DNA from 4 places in the Vreelandella sp. 162(4c) genome. Region 1 is predicted to be linked to each of the others. Evidence: predicted binding sites of a transcription regulator. Region 1 holds the regulator's gene; each other region holds the start of a gene.
The links. The regulator PhoB, encoded in region 1, activates phosphate uptake and scavenging genes when phosphate is short. The targets are predictions, from matches to a motif close to TGTCATANNNNTGTCANA.
Positions count from the first base shown of each region.

Region 2: AC4EYZ_RS08775 (esterase-like activity of phytase family protein) is a predicted target of PhoB. The motif match lies at 1,990-2,007, and genes of this name have one in related genera.
Region 3: AC4EYZ_RS20845 (DUF6482 family protein) is a predicted target of PhoB. The motif match lies at 2,356-2,373, and genes of this name have one in related genera.
Region 4: AC4EYZ_RS14910 (putative 2-aminoethylphosphonate ABC transporter substrate-binding protein) is a predicted target of PhoB. The motif match lies at 1,715-1,732, and genes of this name have one in related genera.

Region 1 is NZ_CM176981.1:2,652,032-2,656,243, forward strand. Features, by position in the region: gene AC4EYZ_RS12190 (chorismate--pyruvate lyase family protein) at 1-111, shown strand, start outside; gene ubiA (4-hydroxybenzoate octaprenyltransferase) at 147-1,037, shown strand; gene phoB (phosphate regulon transcriptional regulator PhoB) at 1,163-1,852, shown strand; gene phoR (phosphate regulon sensor histidine kinase PhoR) at 1,855-3,141, shown strand; gene AC4EYZ_RS12210 (hypothetical protein) at 3,453-3,767, shown strand.
Region 2 is NZ_CM176981.1:1,946,230-1,950,441, reverse strand. Features, by position in the region: gene lptG (LPS export ABC transporter permease LptG) at 1-165, shown strand, start outside; gene AC4EYZ_RS08790 (RDD family protein) at 231-704, shown strand; gene AC4EYZ_RS08785 ((2Fe-2S)-binding protein) at 863-1,069, shown strand; gene bfr (bacterioferritin) at 1,261-1,743, shown strand; gene AC4EYZ_RS08775 (esterase-like activity of phytase family protein) at 2,096-4,212, shown strand, end outside.
Region 3 is NZ_CM176981.1:4,520,897-4,525,108, reverse strand. Features, by position in the region: gene AC4EYZ_RS20855 (cryptochrome/photolyase family protein) at 1-1,544, shown strand, start outside; gene AC4EYZ_RS20850 (thiol-disulfide oxidoreductase DCC family protein) at 1,541-1,939, shown strand; gene AC4EYZ_RS20845 (DUF6482 family protein) at 1,955-2,257, opposite strand; gene AC4EYZ_RS20840 (hypothetical protein) at 2,455-2,748, opposite strand; gene dnaB (replicative DNA helicase) at 2,856-4,212, opposite strand, start outside.
Region 4 is NZ_CM176981.1:3,234,499-3,238,710, reverse strand. Features, by position in the region: gene AC4EYZ_RS14915 (putative 2-aminoethylphosphonate ABC transporter ATP-binding protein) at 1-583, opposite strand, end outside; gene AC4EYZ_RS14910 (putative 2-aminoethylphosphonate ABC transporter substrate-binding protein) at 630-1,664, opposite strand; gene AC4EYZ_RS14905 (UTRA domain-containing protein) at 1,784-2,494, opposite strand; gene AC4EYZ_RS14900 (HAD family hydrolase) at 2,487-3,212, opposite strand; gene AC4EYZ_RS14895 (bifunctional diguanylate cyclase/phosphodiesterase) at 3,315-4,212, opposite strand, start outside.

The DNA.
Region 1 (4,212 bases):
GGAAGGCGCTCTGTTTTTTATCACGGCTGTAAGCACGGCAGTCTGTCATTATTAGTGCAAGAGTATTTTTTGACGGCGATGGCGGATGATCTTGGCCTGCCTTCGCGCTAGGCTAGCGCCTGCATCTTATTCTTCGTGAGGTAAGCATGGATCGTTCACTGTTGCGGCCGAAGGGATGGGCTCGCGTGGCAGATTTTTTACAGCTGATGCGCTTGAATCGGCCGATAGGCACATGGCTTTTGATGTGGCCGACGCTGTGGGCATTATGGGTGGCTGCGGAAGGTGTACCAGGGCGAAATGTGCTGCTGATTTTTGTGGCCGGCGTTTATGTGATGCGCGCTGCGGGCTGCGTGGTCAATGACTATGCGGATCGCCACTTCGATGGGCATGTGAAACGCACAAAACAACGTCCGCTAGCGACGGGCCGTATCAGCGAAACCGAAGCTCAACTGCTGTTTATCGCCCTGGTGGCCGCTGCGTTTATTCTGGTATTACTGACCAACTGGTTTACGGTGCTGCTCTCGCTGGGCGGGGTGCTGCTGGCGATTATTTATCCGTTTATGAAGCGCTATACCCACTTTCCTCAGGTGGTGCTGGGCGCGGCTTTTTCCTGGGCAATTCCGATGGCTTTTGGCGCCGTGCTCGGCCACGTGCCGCTGGAAGCATGGCTGCTATTCTGCGCTAATGTGTGCTGGACAGTGGCCTACGATACCCAGTACGCCATGGTCGATCGCGACGACGATTTAAAAATTGGCATTAAATCGACGGCCGTGCTGTTTGGAAATGCGGATCGTTTGATTATCGGCTTACTCCAGCTAGCCACCCTGGGGTTGCTGGCTTGGGTAGGCTGGCGGGTTGGTTTAGGTGGTTTCTTCTGGTTAGGGCTAGCGGCAATGGCAGCGACTTTTCTGCATCAGCAGCGCTTAATTCGCGACCAGGAGCGGGATGCCTGCTTCCAGGCGTTTCTCAATAATCACTGGTCGGGACTGCTGATTTTTGCCGGTATCGCGCTAAGTTGGTGGCCTGCGGCTGGCTGATCGAGGCGATTGTCATGTAATTGTCATCAAGTCATGGTGTTATCGTCACTGACATGTCATTGATCTGTTTATCTTTGAACTGTTTTTCTTTGAACTAGTTTCTTTGAACACCGTGAGGCTCTGGTATGACCGCCAAGACCGTTCTGATTGTCGATGATGAGGCGTCGATTCGCGAGATGATCGCGGTAGCGCTGGAAATGGCTGACTATCGCGTGCTCGAAGCGGATAACGCCCAGGATGCCCATGCCATGGTGGTCGACCACCAACCCGATTTACTGCTGCTGGACTGGATGATGCCCGGCACTAGCGGTATTGAGCTGGCGAGACGCCTAAAACGTGAAGAAACCACCGCTGAAATCCCGATTATTATGCTCACCGCGAAAGGCGAAGAGGATAATAAAATTCAAGGGCTTGAAGCCGGTGCCGATGATTATATCACCAAGCCTTTTTCACCCCGGGAATTGGTGGCACGGCTAAAAGCGGTGCTGCGCCGTGCGACGCCACGTGGCGTTGAAGACCCGATTGAGATTAACGGCCTGCTGCTTGATCCGGTGAGCCACCGGGTAAGTGCCCACGGCAAAGCGCTGGAAATGGGCCCCACCGAGTACCGTTTGCTGCAGTTTTTTATGACTCACCAAGAGCGCGCTTACACACGTAGCCAGCTGCTTGACCAAGTGTGGGGCGGCAATGTTTACGTTGAAGAGCGCACGGTCGATGTGCATATCCGCCGCTTGCGTAAAGCGCTGGGTGACGTGCATCAAAACCTGATCCAAACGGTTCGGGGTACCGGTTACCGTTTCTCTGCACGGGTGTAAATGTGCGTTTATGGAGTCGTGAGCTGTGGCGAATAGCGTGGCTGGCCACGCTGGGCACTTGCTTGGGCTGGCTGTTGGGCTCGGCTGGGCTGGGGCTCGCAGCAGGGCTTGCGGGATGCCTGTTTTACCACTTACGACAGTTACGCGAACTCTATTTGTGGCTCACCCTCCACCCTAACGATGAACCGCCTGCCGCTCGCGGGATGTGGGGCGAGCTATTCGATCGTTTATACCGCTATCAAAAAAGTCAGCGCATCACCCAAAGCCGTCTGCGGGCTACTTTGGCACGTATTCAAGAGTCGTCTGAAGCAATGCGTGATAGCGTGGTCATGCTTGATCGCCACGGTGATTTGGAGTGGTGGAACAGCGCCGCCACCGCCATGCTGGGGCTACAAACCGCCCATGATCGTGGTCAACACATTACCAACCTGCTGCGCGACCCGGGCTTTATCAGCTATTTTAATTCGCGTAACTACAGTGAGCCGTTAACGCTCACCTCACCGATTGATGAACGGCGAATCCTGCAGTATCAAATTACCCTCTATGGTGACGACGAACGCTTAGTGATGGCTCGCGATATCACCCGCTTGCATCGTCTTGAGCAGATGCGGCGCGACTTTGTCGCCAACGTTTCCCATGAGTTACGTACGCCGCTGACCGTTCTCTCCGGCTATTTGGAAACCTACAGTGATATCTCCGACCAGCTTCCGCCGCGCTTGGGACGTAGTATTCAGCAAATGCAGGAACAGACCCAGCGGATGCAGAATCTGGTCAACGATTTATTGCTGCTCTCGCGTTTGGAAATTGACCAGGGCGGCCAAGATCATCATCCACTGCCACTCGAGCCTTTACTGCAAAGCGTTTGTGATGATGCGCTGGCCCTATCGCATCAACGTCATACCATTACCGTCGCCCTTGAGAGCGATGCCCGACTGTTAGGCAGTGAACAGGAGATTCGCAGCGCCGTCTCTAACCTTGCCTTTAATGCGGTTCGCTACACGCCTGCTGGCAGCCAAATCACCCTGCGCTGGAAAGCTAGCGCTACTGGTGGCGGCTATATCGATGTGGAAGATAACGGTGAAGGGATTGATCCCGTTCATATTCCCCGACTAACAGAACGCTTTTACCGTGTTGATAAGGGGCGCAGCACTGCGACTGGCGGCACAGGTTTAGGCTTGGCGATCGTTAAGCACGTGCTATTGCGCCACGATGCGCAACTACAAATTGAGTCCCTTCCCGGCAAGGGTGCGTTGTTTCGCTGCGCCTTCCCCCCCTCGCGTCTTGTTTAATTTAGCAAGTCATTCCATCGCATAATATTTGTAACAATGTGCAATATTGGCATGCAAGGTTGGTAAAGCTTTACCCATGTGCCATTTTTACACAGCTCAAAGCGTTGTGTCGTGACTCAGTTGATGCCTTTTTGGCATAACTTATTTTTAAGTAAGAGTTTGATTTTGTTGTTTTTATTTATATTCTTCAGTTTTTTGGCATGCCTTCTGCAGAGTACAGATTGAAGGAAGATGACCGCAGGAATTGCTGGCTTCTCAGTAAGCCTTTCTTTCTTCATTAAGCGGTACTAAACAGCGATCGGAGGTAGGATATGACGTCCAAGGATTTTCTCAAGAAAGCTGGCATTTTAGGTGTATCTTTTGGTCTGATGGCAAGCCCATTAGCTTTTGCACAAACTGATGAAAATTCGGCGATTGACGAAAACCAAGGTATTACCGCTGACGAGCAACCGATGGATTCCCAAGGTACCGGTAGTTCAACTGGCAGTGATACAACAGACATGACTGACGATTTAACCCATGACGAAGGTGATGGTGCCAGCGACATGGATCCGCAATCAAGCAGTCACTCAGACGATGCTGAGTATGACAAGGATGAGCTTGTAGAAGAAAATGGCGGTAGCTAATTATCTATGACCTTTTAGATATCATTAAAAGCTTTTCAGAGAATGAATAAGCGATTAACAGGATGTTACAAAAGCAAGAATGCTTTTAAGATTCACGGATGAATCAGTAGGCAATCAGAACACTAGTCAGGGTTAATTCCAAGGTTGGAGCCCCGCACAAGGAGTGGAAGCTAGCGTTAGTTATTACCTATAGCCAATTCTGATATCGGGCCCCGCAATGCGGGGCCTAATTTTTGCTGCCTACTTTTTATCTCGCTTATTCCCCCGCTACTTTCTCCCCTATCTTTTCCGCCGATCTTTCTTTGCGCCTCTCTATCCAATGCCATGTTTTGTTTTTTATGAATTGATGCCGTAGCGCTTTGTTGGCATCGAGCCTTTTATTTTGCTGAGTGTGTCATAAAGGCACAGACAGTTTTGCGCATGTGTCATTAGTGCACATGTAATT
Region 2 (4,212 bases), 710 kb from region 1:
ACTCGGGTGTTTTATGGCGTTGTCACTGGGCTGAGCTTTAAGTACGTTCAGGATCTACTGGCGCCCGCCTCGACGATATTTGGCTTTTCACCCGTCTGGGCCGTACTGGTGCCGACTCTGGCCTGCGCTGGGGTCGGGATCTACTTTCTACGTCGCAATGGTTAATGCCGCAATAGTAGCCATCACAGCCTCGTATCGTCCAGAAACAGCCAGCAACCACGAAGAGAACTATGCAAACACGACGCTTTACTCAGTTGGACAGCGTATGGCCAGCCGGTCTTGGCCGACGACTGGGCGCCATGCTGTATGACGGCTTTTTGGTCACCGCGATTTGGATTGCGGTGACCGTCGTGCATATGCTGTTTTTCCGCTATGTGCTGGGTCAACAGCCCGAAGAGATTGGCACTACGGCCAGCGATGTTTTGAGTTTGCAGCTCTTGCTGGTGTTTTTTGTCACGCTGTTTTTTGTTTTCTCCTGGTCGCGCGGTGGTATGACCTTGGGTATGCAGGCATGGCGATTACGGGTGCAAACGGTAGACGGGTATTCACTGAACTTGAAGCAATGCCTCATCCGCTGCGCGGTGGCGTGGCTCTCGCTGCTGGCGTTTGGTTTGGGCTACTTATGGGTGCTGTTCGATAAACAGCGGCGTAGCTGGCCGGATATTGCTTCCAACACGCAAACGGTGGTTTTGCCGAAAAAATAATTTCAGCTGGTATGGGGCAAAAAGTGCTTTTACGCCAGTACGTTATTTTGCTGCTCTTGCTTATTAAGACGAATGGATAGCAAAAAGCAGTCATTTCTACTTGATAAGATGTATGCGAATCATTTACATTCATCTCATGATTTTTATGAGGTGTCGCCATGTACGTTTGCGTGTGCAAGGGAGTAACCGATCATCAGATTCGCCAGCACGTTAGCGACGGAGCGCGCAGCTGGCGAGAAGTACGCGAGGCAACCGGCTGCGCAACGCAGTGCGGTAAGTGCGCGTGCTACGCTAAATCAATTACCCGCGATGCCGTTCAGGAAGCACGTCAAGAAGCCGATATGGGCCTTGCCTACGCCGTGTGACGCGAATCACTATTGTTAGGGTTATCTTTAGCAAATAACTGATTTGCTTGAACTTTTAATCATCTTATCTATACTCTCAGAAACGCTGGGGGTATAGCTATTTGCGCCTATACTCTTCTCCAAACGTAACTGCTTGATCGTATTGTCTAAACTAGATTAAACATCAGCATTACAGTAGAAAAGGTGACGTCATGAAAGGTGATACGAAAGTTATTGAGCATCTCAATAAGGCGCTCGGCAACGAACTGGTTGCGATCAATCAGTACTTTTTGCACGCCAAGATGTACAAAGACTGGGGCCTAAAAGCACTCGCCAAGTGGGAATACGATGAGTCCATCGAAGAGATGCAGCACGCTGACAAGATCATCGAGCGTATCCTATTCCTGGAAGGTATTCCCAACCTGCAAGACCTGGGCAAGCTGCACATTGGCGAAAACGTCAAAGAAATGCTCGAAAGCGATCTAAAAATTGAGCACGATGGCCGCAACGACTACATCGAAGCCATCACCTATTGTGAAAGCGTTAAAGATTACGTTACCCGCGACATGCTCCGCGATCTGCTCGCCGACGAAGAAGACCATATCGATCACATCGAAACGGAACTTGGTTTGATCGACAAGGTGGGTATTCAGAATTACATGCAACGCCAAATGCAGATGGCAGGCGACGAGTAAAACGCTATCGCGCGTATGTCGCGTATGTATAGAAGTAAGCTAGCAACCAAAACTAGCTAAAAAGCAGCCAGTCAGGGCTAACTGACTGGCTGCTTTCGTTCTAAGGTCTCCTTTAACCTATCGATTTTCCTGCTTCCCTTTTCCCCTATGCGTTCCTTCACTACTTACCCATCTAACATTTTTGCGGCAACTTGGATTTCGCGCTGAGGTGTGCCGATAGCCAACGGCGCTAACTTAGCCAGTGAGTGTCATAAGCCTGACATCGTTATGATGTTGGATGGTTAATCGGACATAGCAAGTTTAATAACTTAATCAGTCGTTTCTTAAGCTTAGGCAAGGGATTAACTCCATCATGATACTCAAACGCAGACCAACCCTGTTGGCGCTGGCTGCTGTGCTGGCCGCCACGCAAGCGGCAGGCGCGGCAGATCAACATTTCAACCGCATCGCCAGTTTCGCGGTTCCCGATAACATGGCCGAGGGCGAGGATCGTACACGCGAGACCGCGCCTGAAATCATTGCTGCTTCCGGTGATGGCATGACGCTGGTGTATACCGATAGCCCGCTGGGCGTGATTGGGCGCATCGATATCAGCGACCCGGCTAATCCGCAACCGCTGGGTAATATCGTTATGGACGGCGAGCCTACGGCCGTATCGGTGCTCGGCAATATGGCCTATGTCGGAGTGAATACATCGGTTTCCTACAGCGAACCTTCCGGGGAGCTGCGCACGGTCGATTTAGCCAGTGGCGAGATACTCGCCTCCTGCCCGCTGGACGGACAGCCCGATAGTGTAGCTTCCGCTGCGGCCCCCGATGGGCGCTTTGTCGCTGTCGCCATTGAGAACGAACGCGACGAAGAGGCGGGCGATGGACGTGTACCGCAGATGCCCGGCGGTTCCGTGGCACTGGTGAAGATCAATGCGGAAGGGCTGGTTAACTGTGACAGCCTGCTCTACGCCGACGTAACCGGGCTCGCCGAGATCGCCCCCGAGGATCCCGAGCCGGAGTTTGTCGATATCAACACCCTGGGTGAGACCGTCGTGACCGTGCAGGAGAACAACCACCTGGTGGTGCTCGACTACGCCGGTAAGGTGGTGGCGGATTTCAGCGCCGGGACTGTCGACCTGGACGGCATTGACGCCAGCGATGACGGTGCACTGATCTTCAACGAGCAGCAAGCCGAGCGTCTGCGCGAGCCGGATGCGCTGCAGTGGATCGACAACGACCACTTCGCTATTGCCAACGAAGGCGATATGGATGGCGGCGCGCGCGGCTGGACGATCTTCAACAAGCGTGGCGAGGTGGTATACGAGTCAGGTACTTCATTCGAGCGCGCGGTGATTGAAGCGGGTCACTACCCCGATAAGCGTTCGGATGCCAAAGGCAGCGAGCCGGAGGGGATGGAGTTTGCGGTGTTCGAAGGTACGCCCTATGTCTTCCTGCTTTCCGAGCGCGGCTCGCTGGTGGGCGTTTATGACGTTAGCAACCTGGCCGAACCGCAGCTCACCCAGCTACTGCCCTCGGGCCTGTCTCCCGAAGGCGCCGTGGCGATTCCCAGCCGTGGCCTGTTAGCCACCGCCAATGAAGGGGATCTGGGCGAAGACGGCGGCCCCCGCGCCCATGTCATGATTTATCAATACCAGGATGCGCCAGCGGTCTATCCCACCCTGACCTCGGCGGGCGCTGATGAACTGATCGGCTGGGGCGCACTTTCCGGTTTGGTCGCCGCTGATGACATGCTCTACGCGGTCAACGACAGCTTCTACAGCGCCCAGCCGCGCATCTTTACCATCGACCCCTCAGCCTCCCCGGCGCGGATTACGGCAGCACTGGACGTGACCCGCAACGGTGAGCCTGCGCTAGGGCTGGATATGGAAGGCATTACCACCGATGGTGAAGGTGGCTTCTGGGTCGCTTCCGAAGGTAACGACAAAGGCCTTGCCAACACCCTTTATCATGTGGGTTCCGACGGCGAGATTATCCAAGGAATTGCACTGCCCGAGGCGCTCGCTCAACAGGCATTGAAGTGGGGATTAGAAGGCGTCACGCGCATTGATGATCAACTGTGGCTGGCGGTGCAGCGCCCTTGGCAGGATGACCCCGAGGGCATGGTCAAGCTGCTGCGTTTTGATATCGACAGTGGCGAGTGGGCCGCTGTTCATTACCCGCTGGATAACGTGGAACAGGGTTGGATTGGCCTCTCCGAAATCACTGCCCATGGCGATTGGCTGTATCTGATCGAGCGCGACAACCAGATCGGCGCCGAGGCTAAGGTTAAGCAAGTGACCCGCGTTGCCCTCGACGGCCTGCAACCCACCCCGCTGGGCGGTGAACTGCCGGTGGTCGAGAAACAGCTAGTGCGCGACCTGATTCCCGACCTAGCCAGCTACAACGGCTTTGTGGTGGACAAGATTGAAGGAATGGCGGTCAACGATAATGGCAACGCCTGGCTGGTCAGCGACAACGA
Region 3 (4,212 bases), 1.9 Mb from region 1:
CACTCACAACGCTGCAAGACGCGCCCGCCAATGCCGTGGTTGCCCTGTGCGAAGTTGGCGAGGAAGCGCGCTATGTTCCCCATCATATCCATAAAATTGGCTTCTTTTTGGCTGCCATGCGTCACTTTGCCCAGGCACTGCGCGAAAAAGGCTTTCAAGTGCACTACAGCGCGCTGGATGATGCAGATAATTGCCACTCCCTTATTGAGGAAGCCGAACGCATCGCGCAACAGTACGGCTGCAATGAGATACGCGTTGCCCGACCTGGCGAATGGCGGCTATGGGAGACGATGCAGCAGCGCGAAAACGCAACGATTCCGTGGCGACTACTTGAGGATGAGCGCTTTTTCACCACACCCGATGACTTTAGCCAATGGGCAAGCGGACGCAAACAGCTGCGCCTTGAGTACTTTTACCGAGAACAGCGCAAACGTACCGGGTACTTGATGGAGGGCGACGAGCCCGTTGGCGGCAAATGGAATTTTGACCACGACAATCGCCAGCCTATCAAAGCCAAACTGGATTTCCCTGAGCTACCTCAACATCGTCAGGATGCGATCACCCAAGAAGCGCTAAACGATGCCAAGCGCCATTTTGGCGACCATATGGGGTCTCTGGATAATTTCAACCTGCCAGTCACTCGTCGACAAGCGTTGGTGGATTTACACCATTTTATAGACCATGGATTGGCTGATTTTGGCCGCTATCAAGATGCAATCAGTGACTCTGCACCTTATTTGTATCACTCGCGCCTCTCAGCTGCGATGAACATCGGCCTGCTGTCGCCCCATGAAGTCTGCGAAGCCGCCGAGCAGCGTTACTATGGCGGTGACGTGTCGATCAACGCCGTGGAAGGGTTTATCCGCCAAATTCTTGGCTGGCGTGAGTATGTGCGAGGGCTCTACTGGACGCAGATGCCCAGCTACAAAGGGTCTAATCAGCTAGGTTTTGAGCGCGACCTGCCAGCGTTTTACTGGGACGCGGATACCGATATGCGCTGCTTGCAGCGCGCTATTCAGATGACCATCGACAATAGCTACGCCCACCATATTCAACGACTGATGGTGACAGGCAATTTCGCCTTACTATGCGGAGTTAAACCTGAGGCGCTATGCGACTGGTACTTAGCGGTTTATGCAGATGCCAGTGAGTGGGTAGAGCTGCCTAACACCCTAGGGATGGTGCTCCATGCCGACGGCGGCTTAATGGGCTCAAAGCCCTACTGTGCGTCGGGCAAGTATATCGACAAAATGTCCGACCATTGTCAGCACTGCCGTTACTCACCCAAGCAGGTCACGGGGCCAAAAGCCTGCCCTTTCAACAGCCTTTACTGGCACTTTCTCGAAACCAACGCTGAGCGTCTGAGTAAGACCCCTCGCATGAAGCTGATTTACGGCTCCCTCAACCGCATGGCCGACGAGAAGCGCGAGGCTATCCGCCAACAGGCTGAGCACTTTTTGGATCAATTGGAAACATCGCCTGGCTACGGGCAGCCCTGCCACACAGCAGGTTATTCGGCCAATACCAACCAGGAGTCACCATGAGCCGCTACACGCCACTACATGCTGCACCGCCAGTTACGCTATTTCACGATGGTCACTGCCCCTTTTGCCAACAGGAAGTCGCGTGGCTGGAAAAGCATCGCCATCGGGAACACATCGCGCTGATAGATATTCAGGCCCGTGATTTTAACGCTCAGGCGTATGGGCAAGAATTTAACGCCATGATGGGCCAGTTGCACCTGCGTGATAGTCAAGGGAGATGGTACATCGGCATGGATGCCAGCCGTGCCCTCTATGCAGTGTTGGGCTATCGGCGGCTGGTGAGGTTTTCGTGCTTACCGGGAGTACACGGCATAATGAATGCCGGTTACCGATTTTTTGCCCGTCGCCGAATTCGGCTTGGGCAGTGGTGGGAAAAGCGTCAGGCTAAACGTTGATGGGTGAGAGCAGCGTTAAAAAACAAGCGGCATACGCGATGTGAGCGGCTCACTATAGTGCGCGTCGCGGCCTATCACTTCATCGTGGGGCACATGCTGTACCAGGTAAGCGCGATGAATCCCGGCGCGCTTGAGATCCATATAGGCATCATCTAGCGAGCGAAACAGCATTGGCTTGGTACGCTGCGTCAGCATATGACGCTCGCCTTCAACGTCTTCCAGCTCAACCTGATAAAAACGGCTGCCCGAATGGGTAATCACGCGAATTTCAAAATTGTCGTGATTGGCGACAAACTGCTTAAGATCCTTAAGTTCCATGGTTCCCTCCTATTATTTGGCTATTTCATACGTTATGTCAGACGGCATGTCATCAGGGCACAGCATGACTGTACCCCATGACACTTCTGTTGCCCCGTCATTGCAATGTAATGACAACAAGCAATAACTAGACATTAATAGCTAGGAGGTCAATAGTGCAAGAGAGTTCCTGACCGGAAGGTCAAGATATCAATTGATTATTGATATTCAGAGGGGTCGATCGCTTTGCCAAGCGAATTGCGGTCAATCCAGTTGCCGCCTTTAGTCTCTTTGTAGCGGAACACGACCTTATCTCCCACCGTCACAGGCAGCTCACCATCTTCAGTCTGGTAACTATACTTCTCGCCTGCGACCACTAAATGGTAGCGATAAAGATCCGGCATACCTAGCCACTCTTTAAAAGGGCCTTCGCGCTCTATCGCCTCTAGCTCACCGCGACCTTCTAACTTAGGAAGACGCTGCCGGTTACCGCGCCGAAATCCACCTGCCATTTGCTGCTCCCGTTTTTACATATCGTGGGTGAGGCATTATACGAACTCGCCCCCCATCCTCAAGCTACTTATCACTAGCCTGTCATCACAAACCAGTCATCATTAACTTAGTCGCCGAACGCTTGGCCGTAACTATCCGGAGCCAAATCCTCAAAGCGGGTATATTTGCCGATAAAGGCCATATGCACCGTGCCGATAGGACCATTACGCTGCTTACCGATAATTAACTCAGCAATCCCCTGATTGTCGGGATTATCTGGATTATAGACCTCATCGCGATAAACGAAGGCAATGACGTCGGCATCCTGCTCGATCGCACCAGATTCCCTCAGATCCGACATAACCGGGCGTTTGTTGGGGCGCTGCTCCAAGGAGCGGTTCAACTGAGAAAGAGCCACCACAGGGCAGTTAAACTCTTTCGCCAACCCCTTCAAGGAGCGCGAAATCTCGGAAATCTCACCGGTGCGGTTTTCGCTAAAGCCAGGGATCTGCATCAACTGAAGATAATCGATCATGACCAGTGCGATATTGCCATGTTCACGCACCACACGGCGCAACCTTGAGCGCATTTCGTTAGGCGACAAGGCCGCGGTGTCGTCGATAAACAGCTGTTTGTCTTTGAGCAGATTAACCGCTGAGGTTAAACGCGGCCAATCCTCGTCCTCCAGTTGCCCGGTACGCACACGGGTTTGATCGATTCGGCCCAGGGAAGACAGCATCCTCAGCATGAGCGACTCTGCGGGCATCTCCATGGAGAACACCATGACTGGCTTGTCGCTGGAAATCACCGCATGTTCAACCAGGTTCATAGCGAAGGTCGTTTTACCCATCGAGGGTCGACCGGCGATGACCACCATATCGGATGGCTGCAACCCGGTGGTCATTTCATCCAGATCACGAAAACCAGTGGAAAGCCCGGTCATTTCACCTTTCAGATTAAACAGCTCATCAATACGATCCACCGCCTTGGTCAATAGATCGCTCATGCCAATGGGGCCGCCCGTTTTGGGGCGCTCCTCGGCAATCTGGAACACTAACCGCTCGGCTTCGTTAAGCAATTCATCAGCCGGGCGCCCCTGGGGAGTAAAGGCACTATCGGCAATTTGATTAGCCGCACGGATCAGCTTGCGCAGCGTTGCCCGCTCACGCACGATATCAGCATAGGCGCGAATATTACTGGCAGAGGGCGTGTTACGAGCAAGCTCTGCCAAAAACGCCAGGCCGCCTACGGTATCCAAGTGATCACGCGCTTCCAGCGCTTCAGAAAGCGTCACCACATCCAGCGGCTGACCGGCTTCAGCCAGATGAATCATCACGTTGAACACCAAACGGTGCTCATAGCGGTAGAAGTCATCAGCGACCAACCGCTCTGAAACGTTATCCCAGGCCTGGTTGTCTAGCATGAGCCCGCCTAGTACCGACTGCTCCGCCTCTAATGAATGCGGCGGCAGTTTTAGCGCTGCC
Region 4 (4,212 bases), 580 kb from region 1:
GGCTGCGCAGGTGGCCCCGCACCCGGGCGTCCAACGCCGAAAGCGGCTCGTCCAGCAGCAGCAGGCCAGGCTCGGTGGCCAATGCCCGCGCCAGCGCCACGCGCTGTTGCTGCCCGCCGGAAAGCGCCGCCGGGTACTTGTTGTCGCTGCCCGTCAAGTTCACCAGCGCGAGCAGCTCACCCACCCGTGCTTGGATGCGTGACCGCTCTACCCGCCGGTTGCGCAACCCATAGGCCACGTTGTTGAACACCGTGAGGTTGGGAAACAGCGCATAGGACTGGAACACAATGCCGAAATCCCGCGCCTGGGTGGGCAGCGTGGAGATATCCTTGTCACGCTGAATAAGCGTGCCCGTCGTTTGCTGGGTCAGCCCTGCAATCGTGCGTAACAGGGTGGTTTTGCCGCATCCGGAGGGGCCCAAAAAGCAGACAAATTCGCCCTCGTTTATGGTTAGGGAAATACCATCCAGCGCGGTAAAACTACCAAAACGCTTAGTGACTGCTTCAATGGTTAAATGGGGAGTAGTGGGAGTCATCACCGTTGGTGTGTCGGCCGCCAGCAGCGATGTCATTGTCGTGTGCATAACATCTCCATGCCCCGGCACACTGGCCGGGGCAACTGATCGCGGCTTATTGCTCGGTTTTACCATCGTAGCGACGCTGCCACTCGGCCAGCACGCGTTCGCGATTGACGGCAGCCCACTGGAAGTCGGCGTCGATCATGCGATCAGTAATATCGGAGGGGTAGTTTTCAATCGGCTGTGCCACACCTGGGTAGGCAACCACTGCATAGCCTTCGTTATAGAGTTCGTTGGCATCGCGGGAGATTGCCCAATCCATAAGCGTTTGCGCGGCTTCCTGCTTGTCGGTACCAGTCATAATAGCGGCGGCCTCCATATCCCAGCCCAGCCCTTCTTCAGGGAAGATAACTTCAATAGGCGCACCCTGGGACTTCAAGCGCGCACCGCGGAAAGCAAATGACACGCCCACCACGGTTTCACCGGTGGCCGCCAGGCTGCAGGGAGCAGAGCCAGAATGGGTGTAACGGGCAATGTTGTTATGCAGGCGATCCATATAATCCCAGCCCTGATCCTCTTCCCATAGCTGCAGCCAGCTGGCCACATCCAGGTAGCCGGTACCCGACGAGTTGGGGTTAGGCATAATCACATGGCCTTCAAACTCTGGCTGGGTGAGATCTTCCCAAGAGGTCGGCATCGGCACGCCCTGGCGCTCGCCCTCAATGGTGTTGTAGCAAATAGCAGCGACCCAGGCGTCCATACCCACCCAAGCTGGGTCTTCACCATCACGATAGGCCACATCGACAAATTTGGGGTCGAGATTCTCAACGCCAGCGGGAGCGTAGCGCTCCAGCATGCCCTCCTCTTCCAACACCAGCAGGCTGGTAGCGGCCAGGCCCCAGATCACGTCAGCCTGGGGATTGTCTTTCTCGGCCAGCAGGCGGGCGGTAATCACGCCGGTGGAGTCGCGCACCCAGTTAATCTCGATATCCGGGTGCGCCGCGCTGAAGCGTTCGGCGTATTTTTGCAGGTCATCTGACTCAACGGCGGTATACACGGTTAATTCAGTGGCCTGGGCGTTTGAAGCAAGTGCAACGGCTGCGGCACCTGCAAGCAAGGTGGAGGGGAATAAACGGCGTGACATCATGATGGTGGGCTCCTGGCTAATTGGTATAGACCAGAAGTCTGCAGGCTTTAAATGACACTGCGATGACGCTTGTTTGACCGTTTTTTTAACTGATGATGACCACGACTAGGTCGTTTCCGCTAGCGCTGACCGGATAGCTCCACACTGATACACAGCGAATCGTGCAGCCAGTGCTCTTCATCAAACTCAATAGGGCGCTGCTGGTCGTCTAAAATGGCACGGTTAATATTTAACCCGGCAGTGCCGGGCGCAACGAATAGCTCTTCGGCATCCATTGGCGAAAGCGCTTCTGAGACCATGCGAATAGAGCGATTGGCCAGGTAGTGCCCCCAGCGCTCGCGCAACAGCCCCCAAAGCGATTGCCCACTATAGATATCTAGCAACTCTGGGGCACGCTCGGGCACCACCCACAGCGACTCCACCAGCACCGCGCGGTCATCCACGTAGCGGCGGCGGCGAATATGCTGAAACGGCTGGTCATCCGGCAGATTCAGTGCCCGCGCGGCAGGCAGATGGGCACGGGTTTCCAGCTTCAATACTGCCGTGCGTGGCTGCCGCCCCTGTGCACGTACATAGTCGTTAAAGCCCGCGTCACGGGTGGGGTCGTAAACTAAACGGGCAGGAGAAATAAACCAGCCGCGCCGGTTGCTGCGGTGGATTAAGCCCTCCATTTCCAACTGTGAAAGCGCTTGGCGCAGGGTCACACGAGTGGTGGCAAAACGCTCGGCCAATGACCGCTCTGCGGGAAGCTTGCCTTCCCACAGGGCAGCATTTTGGTCGATCAAAATACGAAGCTGTTCGGTTAACTTTAGATAGTAGGCATCAGACATGCGCCGATTTTCCTGGCAGAGCATTAGGTGACGAAGCGCTTGAGGGCGCCCGCCAGTCTAAGCGCCGCCAACCTTCAACGCTAGCCACCTCAGCGAGCACTGGATCGGGATTGACCGCTACAGGGCAATCCACGTACTGCAACAGCGGGAGGTCGTTGCGGGAGTCTGAGTAGAAAGTAGTGTGGCTAGGGGTGAACTGCTGCTCGGCCAACCACTGTTTTAAGCGCAGCACCTTACCGCCACGATAAGAAAAAATACCCTCGCTGCCGCCGGTATAGCGCGCGTCTTCATTGATGCCGTGCTCCACGCTTAGCTCTACCGCCAGCACGTGTTCAATACCCAGAGTGGTCGCTATCGGCTCGACCAGATGCCGTGACGAGGCGGAAATCAGTACCAGGGTATCGCCTGCCTGGCGGTGCGCTTCCAGACAGGCCCAAGCTTGTTCAAAAATACGCGGTTGCAGGTGCGTGGCAACAAAGCGCTCGACCTCTTTTTGCACATCTCTCACTCTGCGCCCTCGCAGCGGTGCTAGGGTCATGGCCAAATACTCTTCAAGCTTTAGCTTCCCCGCGTGATAGGCCTGGTGCATTTTCTCCGCCCGCGCCATAAACGCTTCGGCATCGCTGATCCAGCCTTGCTCTATCATCCATAAATTCCAGCGGTCGCTGCAGTCTCCGTCCAGGAGGGTGTCGTCAAGATCAAACAGGGCCAGGCGCATGGGAGCACTCCTTTCATCGCGGGTTGGCGGCGCGTAGGGTATGCCAAAGGTGATGACAGGACGATGACGCTAATAGAAGACGACGATGAGCAAACTAGAAGACTAAGTAGTTAACCACTGCGTCGCAAACTCATCGGCAGGCAGCGGGCGGCCAAACCAGTACCCTTGTGCCTCATTGCAACCCATTGCGGCAAGCAAATTCGCTTGGTCGCGCGTTTCAACGCCTTCCGCCACGGTTTTCATCTCTAGCGCTTTTGCCATGGCGATGATGGCCTGAACAATGGTGCGGTCATTTTTGTTTTCGAGCATTTCACGCACAAAGGAAATATCAATTTTCAGTGCGTCGGCAGCGAAGCGCCGTAGGTAGGAAAGCGAAGAATAGCCGGTGCCGAAATCATCGATAGAGAGAGCATAGCCCGCTTGTCGCATGGCGTGGGTGATCTCAACGGCCTGATCTGGGTCGCGCATAAAATCACTTTCAGTGAGCTCCAGGGCGATAGCGCTCGACGAAACGCCGGCGGTGAGTTGCGCAATGTGGTGGGTAAGCTCAGGATCGGCAAACTGTTGGGCGGAAATATTGATCGATAGCCTCCCTGGCAGCCCACCCTCAGGCTGTTCACGCCATGCCAGTAGCTGCCTTGCGGACTCTTCCAGCACCCAGTCTCCCAAGGCACGAATCAAACCACGCTCTTCAGCCAGGGGAATAAACTCGCCGGGGCTCACCCAGCCCCACTCGGCATCGTGCCAGCGGCACAGGGCTTCTGCACCGGTCAACTGACCACTGGTAAGGTTCACCTGAGGCTGAAAGTAGAGTTCTAACTTGTGTTCAGTAATTGCCGCGCTGAGTCGCTCGGTCATCTGTTGGCGTCGATGTAGCGCGTGGCGCATCGTTTGGGAGTAGGGGCAGATACTATTTTCGCGCCGCTTGGCGTGGTGGAGAGCAATGCTGGCAGCGTTAAATAGTTCGCCCGCCTCGCTCACATGCTGCGGATAATGAGCA